2 regions of the Paenibacillus sp. VCA1 genome follow, and region 1 is predicted to be linked to the other one. Evidence: riboswitches for the same ligand, from Rfam matches in the RefSeq annotation. Region 1 holds a riboswitch; the other holds the start of a gene.

Region 1 (4,975 bases):
CGTTGCAAACGACGTCATAATGGGAAGTCGCTCCGCGGATGACGGTGCCGAGCGTAATGACGGCGTCGTATTTGCCGCTTTCCGCCATTTTGCTTGCGATCAGCGGAATTTCAAACGCGCCGGGCACCCAAGCGACGTCCACTTCTTCGTCCAAGGCGCCGTGACGTTTCAACCCGTCCAAAGCACCGCTCAGCAGCTTGCTTGTAATGAATTCGTTGAATCTGCCTACGACGATCCCGTATTTCAGCCCGCTGGAAACCAGATTTCCCTCAAAAATATGTGTCATGATTCATCAACCTTTCGTTTTCATTTATGATTGCTTCGCTTATGTTGCATAGTCCCAAGCGTTTTTTATAGATTCAGCATATGCCCGAGCTTCGCCCGCTTCGTTTGCAAATAACGGCTGTTGTCCTTTCCGGCTTCCATCTGGATCGGCACCCGTTCAACGACCTTCAGGCCGTGGCCCTCCAGACCTTTGATTTTTCGCGGATTGTTGGTCAACAGGCGGATTTTCGAAATGCCCAAATCCTTTAAAATTTGCGCGCCGATGCCGTAATCCCGCAGGTCGGCCGGAAAACCCAGCTTCAGGTTGGCGTCGACCGTATCCAGCCCCTGCTCCTGCAGCTCGTAAGCTTTCAGCTTGTTGATCAATCCGATGCCCCGGCCTTCCTGTCTCATATACAGCAGCACGCCGGCGCCTTCCATTTCGATCTGCCGGAGCGCCGCGGCGAATTGCGGCCCGCAGTCGCAGCGCAGCGAATGGAAGACGTCTCCCGTTAAACATTCGGAGTGCACCCGGACGAGCACCGGCTCATCGCCGGAAATCGTCCCTTTGACAAGCGCGAGATGCTCCTTGTCGTCCACGTCATTGGTGTAAGCGACGGCCTTGAATTCGCCGAATTCGGTCGGCATCCGCACCTCCGCGGCCCGGTGCACCAGCTTCTCCTGCTGATTGCGGTATTTGATCAAGTCCTGGATCGAAATCAGCTTTAACCCGTGTTTTTCGGCCATAACCGCAAGGTCCGGCAGTCTTGCCATCGTGCCGTCCTCTTTTATGATTTCACAGATGACACCTGCAGGAGCGGCTCCGCTGAGCACGGCCAGATCCACCGCCGCTTCGGTATGTCCCGCTCTCCGCAGGACACCTCCATCTTTGGCGATCAACGGAAACATATGGCCGGGTCGACGGAAATCCCCGGGAACGGCGGCCGGGTCGATCAGCGCCTTGGCCGTCAACGAACGTTCCTGGGCCGAAATCCCCGTGGTCGTGTCTTTATGGTCGACCGATACCGTAAAAGCCGTGCCGTGGTGATCGGTGTTTTGAGCCGTCATGGGCAGCAGCTCGAGCGCCTCCGCCCGTTCCCTGGCCAGCGGGACGCATACAAGCCCGCGCCCTTCGGTAATCATGAAATTGATCACTTCGGGGGTCGCTTTTTCCGCCAGGGCGACAAAATCCCCTTCGTTTTCCCGATCCTCGTCATCCACGACGATGACGACCTTGCCTTCCCGCAAATCCCGAATCGCGTCCTCAATCGAGTCGAATCGAATTGGCTCCATGTTGTTTTGCCTCCTTTAAGATGCTGTCTTGCCGAAGATCCTTCGTTTACGCAAATCCGTTTGACGCCAGCATATCCAGCGTAATGCCCGAACGGTCCCTGCCCGCGCCGGATGCCGACCGCCCTAACAGGGCATGCACGTATTTGCCGATGATGTCGCATTCGATGTTAACGATGCTTCCCGCTTTTAAGCCGGACAACCCCGTTTCCGCCAGCGTGTGGGGAATGACCGATACGGTGAAGCTTTCGCCGTCGGTACGGGCGATCGTCAGACTGACGCCATCCACCGTAACGGAGCCTTGCGGGATGATAAATTTATTCAGGTCCGGTTTGTTCGGAGCGATATCGATCAGGACCGCGTTTTGCTCTTTTGACAACCGGCGGACCGTACCGGTCATATCGGCATGCCCCTGAACCAGATGGCCGCCGAAGCGCCCGTTTGCTTTCATCGCCCGCTCGAGATTGATGCGGTTTCCCGGCTTCATCAGCCCCAAATTGGAATGGCGGTACGTCTGGGGAGTGACGTCGACGGAAAAAGCGCCGTCGCCGATCTTCGTGGCGGTCAGGCAGACACCGTTCACCGCGATGCTGTCGCCGATCTTGATATCGTCCATAATGGCGGATGCCTTGATCGTTAATACCATGGCTTCCCCTTGCCTTGCAATGCCGTCCAAAATTCCGACTTCTTCAACCAATCCGGTAAACATGTTCACCCCTCCTCTTCCTGTTCTTCACCGTTTACATGGTCAGGCCAAATCGGTTTTCCCGAGACGAAAATGTTGTCCCCGACCCGGTCCACCTCAAGGTCATCCAACGTGATCGCATCCGCCATGCGCCCGATGCCTTCAAAATCGAAAGAATGCGGAGCATGTTTGCCCCCGACGATTTTCGGAGCGAAATACAAAACGATTCGATCCACAAGTCGCGCCCGCAGCAGTTCCCCGTTCAGCGCCCCGCCGCCTTCGACCAGAACGGAGCCGATTTCCTTGCGGCCAAGCTCTTCCAAAGCCGCCTCCAGATCTACGCGAGGACCTGCGCCGCAGACCAAAATCTCGGCCCCTAGTTCCTCCAGCAGCCTGCGCCGTTCAACCGGCGCCTGTTCCGTCGTCAGAATAACGATGGGCGAGGTTCCAACCTTCAACAGGTTGGCTTCCGGCGTCAAACGAAGCCTTGAATCGACGACGATGCGCACAGGCTGCAAGCCGTCCACGCCTTCGTGCCGCGTTGTCAGGCTTGGATCATCCGCCAGCGCCGTTCCGATGCCGACCATGATCGCCTGGTGACGGTGGCGGAGCGCATGCGCCTGCAGCCGGGCTTCTTCGTTCGAAATCCATTTGCTGTCACCCGTTTCGGTCGCAATTTTCCCGTCCAGCGTGCTTGCCGCCTTGATCGTTACGTAAGGCATCTGGGTCGTAATGTACTTCGCGAACTTGTCGTTCAATCGTACCGCCCGTTCCCGCAGCGTGCCGACATGGACCTCGATTCCGTGCTGACGGAGACGTTTGATCCCTGAGCCTGCGACGACGGGATTCGGGTCTAAGCAGGCGACCACGACCCGTTTTACCTTCGCTTCGATGAGCAGGTCGCTGCAAGGCGGGGTTTTGCCGTGGTGGCTGCACGGCTCCAGCGTGACGTACACCGTGCCTCCTTCCGCCTGTTCGCCGGCCATACGGACGGCATGCACTTCCGCATGGGCGGTTCCTCTTTTCAGATGCGTTCCGAGACCGACAAGCGCGCCGTCTTTCACGATCACACAGCCCACGACCGGATTGATTCCCGTTTGCCCCTGCGCACGTTCGGCCATATCCAGCGCCAGGGACATGTAAAATTCATCATTCACCGGCAGTTCCATCGCCAACAGTTCCTCCTTTCCGTTCCCATTTTTTGAAGCAAACAACAAAAAAGCCCTCCGGATTTCATCCGGGGGCGTCATGAGAATAAGCTGAAGACACTCAAATAAAGCTTCCGCCATAGCAGTTGTAAAGGCGGTACCCGTCATTTGGGAACGGCAAATAAAGTGCATGGTTCACACGCTTTCCGACCGGACGAAGGCATCATAGCAACGTTCCTGCCAGACCAGAGGTTCATCATGAACCCTTTTCTGATCGTTCAAGAAACGGTCATCCCGAGCGCACGTGAAAAAAGACACGTCTTGCCGCAGCTTTATTGGGTGTATCGCACGAGTATATGTACCCTGCGCTTTCGCTCCTTCTCCCATCCAGACTATACTGTCGGTCCCGGATTTGCACCGGGTCCACCGTACGCGGGCTGTCAAGCCACGCGGCCGGGTCACGGACTAAGATTCATTCGTTTCATGGCAGATCGCCATGCACGAAATGCATCATCACCGCCGGTAGGGAATTTCACCCTGCCCCGAAGGAAAACCCAAATTTTTAGTAGTTCATGGTGTGAAACCAGATCAAGCATCATGAACTAAGCTGTATGTTACTACCGATCGTTTATAAATGCAAGAGGCAAGCCTATGTTTCAGGCCGTCGCCCACGAAGGCTAATGATGCTCCGGATTGGAGCACTGGCACCGACATTGCCAACGTAAGCGCTGTCGTTCCTTGCAACCTCTATCGATTTCCCAATAGCATATTTTTAAAAAAATAGTCATTCAAATGTTCCTTGCCTTTCAACCTTTCATATTTTGTAACATCACGAAAGGAGTGGAATGCATGAAAATTTCCCAAGCGCTTTGCAACCGTCTTGCTGCCATTTTGGGCGGCAAGGGTACGTCCGACGGCAAAAGCTGCACGATTATGGTTGAAAGAAAACTGAATGCAAAAATTCTTGGAAGAAATTATGAAACCGAACATGAAATTACGATTCAATCGCTTAAAAACGGCACGACTTTGAACACCGGCGAAATTACGCTGCTTCAGTCCGAAGTGCAGCGCTTTATTAACGCGGTTCGCAGACGCAACCTCAAAATAACGGCGGTCCACAACCACTGGTTGTTTGAAAAACCCAGATTGATGTACCTCCATATTGAATCGGTTGAAAATCCCATTCAATTTGCCCGAAAGCTGAGAGCTGCGTTAGACGTTCTAAAAAAATAAATTCCTTGCGGCGTTTGGAAAGGATTCCGAACGCCGTTTTTCATTCCGTCCGGCTTTCCCGCATCATAATAAAATACATCTATCGACGTACTATCGCAGAAGACAGACCCCGTGTAGCTGAAATTTCTCTTGAGATATAAGGAAGCCATACATTGCTTTGAAACTCATACTATCTTCAAACGGAAATAAGCTGACGCCGGTAAAATGATATTATCCCCTTTAGGTAGACAGATAAGAGACTGACTCTTACTGTTAACTTGGAGGGGATTTTTACATGGCCAGAGTCCAACACACACATTCAACTGAATCGAAATATAAAGCTGTTCAGATGTACCTCGAACATGGCTTCGGATAT
Region 2 (4,975 bases), on a different contig from region 1:
GCGGCCGTTCATATCCAAGTGGCAACGGCCGATCGCAGCGCGCTTTATGCGGCCATCCAGGATGCGCAAAAACTTGCGGATCAAGCCGTAACGGGAACCGAGCCGGGGCAATACCCGCCTTCTGCCAAATCCGACCTGCTCGCGGCCATTCAAGCGGCCAACGCCGTTTACAATAATGCATCGGCCAGCCAAGAGCAAATCAATGCGGCATTGGCCGCTTTGACAAGCGCCGTCAATGCTTTCAAAAACGCGGTAATTCCGGTGCCGTCCGTTCCTGCGGACAAATCGGCCTTAAACGCGGCGATCGCTTCCGCTCAGAACGTGTATGACCGTGCCGTCGCAGGCGAAAAGGTCGGACAATATCCGTCCGCGGCCAAGTCGGCGCTTCAAACCGCGATACAATCCGCCGTTTCGGTGAAAAACAGCTCCGGAGTTTCCCAGGCACAGGTTGACGCAGCGACGGCGGCGCTCGGCAATGCCGTGGCGGTCTTCAAAACCAAGCTGATCACGCTGGTGCCGGGAACAGGCAAAATTACGGTGCAGGACCTGTCGATTATGGCCAAATATTTCGGCATCAAATCGACGGACGGCAACTGGAACCGCGTGGCGTCCGCCGACCTTTTCAACGAAGGGGAAATCACGATCCGCGCGCTGGCCGGCGTCGCCCAAATGATTATCGGAGACTGGTACGGCAAATAAACGCAAACGAACGATGAATCAAAAGCAAATCGCAGGGGGCGGCCGTGAGCCGTTTCCTGCGATTTGCAGTCTGAAAGGATGAAGCCCATTGCTGAAACAATTAGCCTCCGTTCTCGGAATCGTGCTCGTCTTCGGTTGGTTTGCGGCACAAACGCCGGCGTCGGCGGACGAGGCCGCTCCTTCGGTCTCTTTAAAATCAACGTCCAATGGAAACGAAATCACCGTCGTTGTGACGGGGGAGCATCTCAAAGACCTGTACGCCTATGATTTCACGTTAAAATACGACACGCAGAAGCTCGCATATAAAAGCGCCATCTTAAGCAAAAACGGTTTCTCCGTCGATCCGATCGTCCAAAACGGAAATGTCCGGATCGCGCATACCAAGGTGGGCGGCATTGCCGGAGACAACGGCACGCTCCAGCTGGCCGCCGTCAAATTTGCAAGGCTGCAAAAGGGCAGCGCCGCCATTTCGCTGCATGACGTCAAACTGGTCGATTCCAAGCTGAACGCCGCCGGCACGGCCATCCAAGCCGCCATTTCGGTTAAAGATGAGGCCCCCTCCGGGCAGGTCGCCCTCAAAGATATCGGCGGGCATTGGGCGAAGACGGCCATTGAACAGGCTGTGCAGCAAGGCTGGGTCACGGGTTACGCGAACGGAACGTTTTTGCCGGACAAGGAAGTGACGCGGATCGAGTTTGCGGCCATGTTGATCCGCGCCCTGGGAGCGGACGGCGGCAGACAGCCCGTGACATTTACGGATGCGAAGCAGATTCCCGCTTGGGGGCTGCCTTCCGTGGAAGAGGCGGTAGGCCGGGGCATCATGAACGGTTACGGCGACGGATCGTTCGGGCCGGCCAAAAAGATTACGCGGGCGGAGATGGCCGCCATGGCCGTTCGTTCGCTGCCTTCGGCCGAACCGGCCGGAGGCGGAAAGCCGGCCGCCTTTGCCGACAGCGGACAGATCCCCGCCTGGGCCAAGCCCTACGCCGAGACCGCCGCGCAGAGAGGCATCATGAACGGAAGAAGCGGCGGACAATTCGCGCCCCGTGCGCATGCGACCCGCGCCGAAGCGGTGGTGGTGATTTTGGCATTGCTGCAGCAGAAATAAGGCGTTATTGAAAATATCGATTGAATGGAAAAAATTCTTTATCAAAAGAAGCTTCCGCTAAAGCGAAGATATGTGCTATACTTATGTAAGTAACCATTCGGGTTGCTTTTTCATACGATGACGCAGTATCATGGTATGAACGAACTCAAACCAATACTAAAAATATGAATATGGATCTTCGGGGTAAGGTGAAATTCCTGACCGGCGGTGAACGTCCTTTGTACCAAAGCGACGTCAAGCCCGCGACTCCTGCTTTTCGACCGTTTTGAAAGGCAGCGACTGACCTGGTGGGATTCCAGGGCCGACGGTAAAGTCCGGATGGGAGAAGATCAATAGAGCAGGTTTGCGCGGAATGTTTTTTCGTTACATTTCGGCAGGCTTATTTGATCAGCCCCCGTTTTGTCGATTTCGGTCGATATGCGGGGGTTTTCCAATGTTGACTCCGTATTCAGGCAAGGGGATTAGGAATATGGAAAACGTAAGCAACAAGTTCAAGCTAAATTCTGCCATGCGCAAGCAGGCGGTCCGTCCGAAAACCGGCTTTTGGCTGGTCGTGCTCGGGGCGGCGTTGTGGGGAGCGGACCCGCTCTTCCGGATCATTTTGCTTCGCGAGCAGATCACGCCGACGCAGATCGTTTTGCTCGAACATATCATCATCGCGCTGTTTGTGGCGCCGATGTTATGGAAACACCGCTCGGAATTGAAAGGGCTCAAGCTGCGGCATATCGGCGCGCTGCTGTTCCTGTCCTGGGGCGGTTCGGCCATTGCGACCATTTTGTTTACGCTGGGGCTGACCCACGGCAATTTGAACGCGGTATTGCTGCTGCAGAAGCTGCAGCCGATTTTCGCCATCCTTATGGCGCGCGTGCTGTTGAAGGAAAAGCTGCCGAAGCAGTTCGGCTGGCTGCTGATCATGGCGCTGGCAGGCACCTACCTGCTCACTTTCGGGTTTACGTTCCCATTCGGCCATGTCAACGATTTCGTCAAAGTAGGGAGCCTGCTTTCCCTCGGCGCGGCGGCGTTGTGGGGCGGATCGACCGTTATGGGACGTTTGATGGTCGGCAAAATGGAGTACGAAACCGTCACTTCGCTTCGCTTCATTTTGGCGCTGCCGCTTCTGATCGTCATCACGATCAATCAAGGGGATCCTTGGCATGTTCCTTCCGGCGCAGGTACATTCGCCGCCGTTTCGATCAATCTGCTCGGCCAGGCGCTGCTGCCCGGTTTGTTCAGCCTGATGGTCTATTATAAAGGCCTCACAACGACAAAAGCTTCGGTAGCTACCCTTGCGGAGCTGAGCTTCCCGATGGTGGGCGTGCTCATCAACTGGATTGCGTTTCATGAGATCGTAAAATTCCACCAAATTTGCGGCTTTATTCTGATTTGGGCGGTCCTGTTTATCATATCCCGCAGAAGTGCAAAAGAAGCGTAAACGTATTTTCTGGTGGCCTTCCCTATAAAATAATCCAAAGCTGTTGCCTTAAAAGGCTGCTTCCGGGGCGGTTTGTCCGCCCGCGAAAGCGGCCTTTTTTGCGCGTTGAAAGGACTTTTAGGGTCCAAAGATTTCAGTCATGATTTGAACGGTTCGACATACATTTTTATAAGTAAGCGCTTGCAGAATACGTTTTAGAAACGGTCGGTGCAATTCAAGATTCAAGATCCAAGGTGTGAATGTGATGAATGGAGGAATGTTCATGAGGCTGAAATTCGCTTCCAAACCGCTGATCGCACTTTTTATGGCGGCGGTTCTCATCGCAGGCTGCCAAACCGTGCAGCCGCCGTCGGCTTCGGAAACGCCGAAAACGCAGGAGGAAAACAAAACACCCGCGCCTTCGAACAATCAGACGGAGCCTTCCAAAGAACCCGCGACCGAAACCTCCAAGGGCGACGCCAAAGAAACGCCGCGAAACGAAACGCTGTACATCAACGGCCTGCAGTGGGGAGCGCCGACAAACTTCAACCTGCTGAGCGGCAATCCGGCTTTTCCGATCAATTACGGCAACTCCCGCGAACTCGTGTACGAAACGCTGTTCATGATCAACGAGCTCGACGGCGCGCTTGAGCCGCTGCTTGGGACGAAATACGAATGGAAAGACGACACGCTGCATATCGATCTGAACAAGGACGCCAAGTGGAGCGACGGCCAGCCGTTTACATCGGAGGATGTCGTATATACCTACGAGCTCGGCAAAAAATACGACATCAACTGGAGCAGCTACTGGACGAATATTTCGGAAGTCGCCGCGGACGGCGCAAATGCCGTCAACATCAAACTTAACAAGGATAATCCGAATAAGCTGAGGGTGCTGGACAGCATCGAGCTGATCCCGATGATGCCGAAGCATATTTGGGAAGAGATCGAAAAGAAGGCAGGCAACGACCTACCCACGATCCGCAAAGAAGTTAATGACAATCCGGTCGGCACGGGGCCGTACAAACTGTATTTCTACAACGATCAAAAAATTACGGTGGTACGGGACGACAATTATTGGGGCAAATCGCTGTTCGGCAAGCTGCCTGCTCCCAAATACATCACGCACGTAATTTACAAGGACAACGCGGCCGGCGATCTGGCGTTCAAAAGCGGGCAGGTGGACGTATCGCAGCAGTTCATTCCGCAAGTATGGAACATGTGGAAAAACGGCGCGCCGATCAAAACGTACCTGAAGGACGCTCCGTATTACGTGCCGGGTTCCATGCCGTCCATCTTCTTCAACATGTCGAAAAAAGGGCTCGACGACGCCGACGTCCGCCGCGCGATCGCGATGGCCATCGATTACAAAAAAATATCGGATCTCGCGATGAGCGGTTATTCCGCGGCAATGGAACCTTCCTTGACGCTGAATACCGACGCGGAATCCAAATACGTGGATAAAGACGCGATCAAATCGCTGCAGTGGACGACGGACGTGAAGGCGGCCAACGAGCTGCTCGACAAAATCGGGGCGAAAAAAGGCAAGGACGGCATCCGCGTCCTGAACGGCACCCGTCTCGGTCCATATGACGTGGAGTGTCCGTACGGCTGGTCCGACTGGAATGCCGCGCTGGAAATCGTCGCGCAAAGCGCCAAGGCGATCGGCATCGAAATCCGCACCAAATTCCCTGAAGCTCCGGTATGGACCAACGATTTGCAGACGGGCAAATTCGATATCATCATGAACACGCCTG

The links. Region 1 has a riboswitch for FMN ahead of ribD (bifunctional diaminohydroxyphosphoribosylaminopyrimidine deaminase/5-amino-6-(5-phosphoribosylamino)uracil reductase RibD). Riboswitches for the same ligand answer to the same signal wherever they lie in the genome.
Region 2: another riboswitch for FMN. It lies ahead of RJP21_RS30720 (DMT family transporter); the one in region 1 lies ahead of ribD (bifunctional diaminohydroxyphosphoribosylaminopyrimidine deaminase/5-amino-6-(5-phosphoribosylamino)uracil reductase RibD).

Annotation. Positions count from the first base shown of each region.
Region 1 is NZ_JAVLSX010000004.1:47-5,021, reverse strand. It holds gene ribH (6,7-dimethyl-8-ribityllumazine synthase) at 1-286, opposite strand, end outside; gene RJP21_RS09155 (bifunctional 3,4-dihydroxy-2-butanone-4-phosphate synthase/GTP cyclohydrolase II) at 352-1,557, opposite strand; gene RJP21_RS09150 (riboflavin synthase) at 1,604-2,263, opposite strand; gene ribD (bifunctional diaminohydroxyphosphoribosylaminopyrimidine deaminase/5-amino-6-(5-phosphoribosylamino)uracil reductase RibD) at 2,266-3,408, opposite strand; FMN riboswitch at 3,759-3,941, opposite strand; gene RJP21_RS09140 (DUF1259 domain-containing protein) at 4,237-4,620, shown strand; partial or broken gene RJP21_RS31440 (transposase) at 4,895-4,975, shown strand, end outside.
Region 2 is NZ_JAVLSX010000028.1:6,017-10,991, reverse strand. It holds gene RJP21_RS30730 (DUF6359 domain-containing protein) at 1-699, shown strand, start outside; gene RJP21_RS30725 (S-layer homology domain-containing protein) at 788-1,807, shown strand; FMN riboswitch at 1,978-2,141, shown strand; gene RJP21_RS30720 (DMT family transporter) at 2,277-3,239, shown strand; gene RJP21_RS30715 (ABC transporter substrate-binding protein) at 3,502-4,975, shown strand, end outside.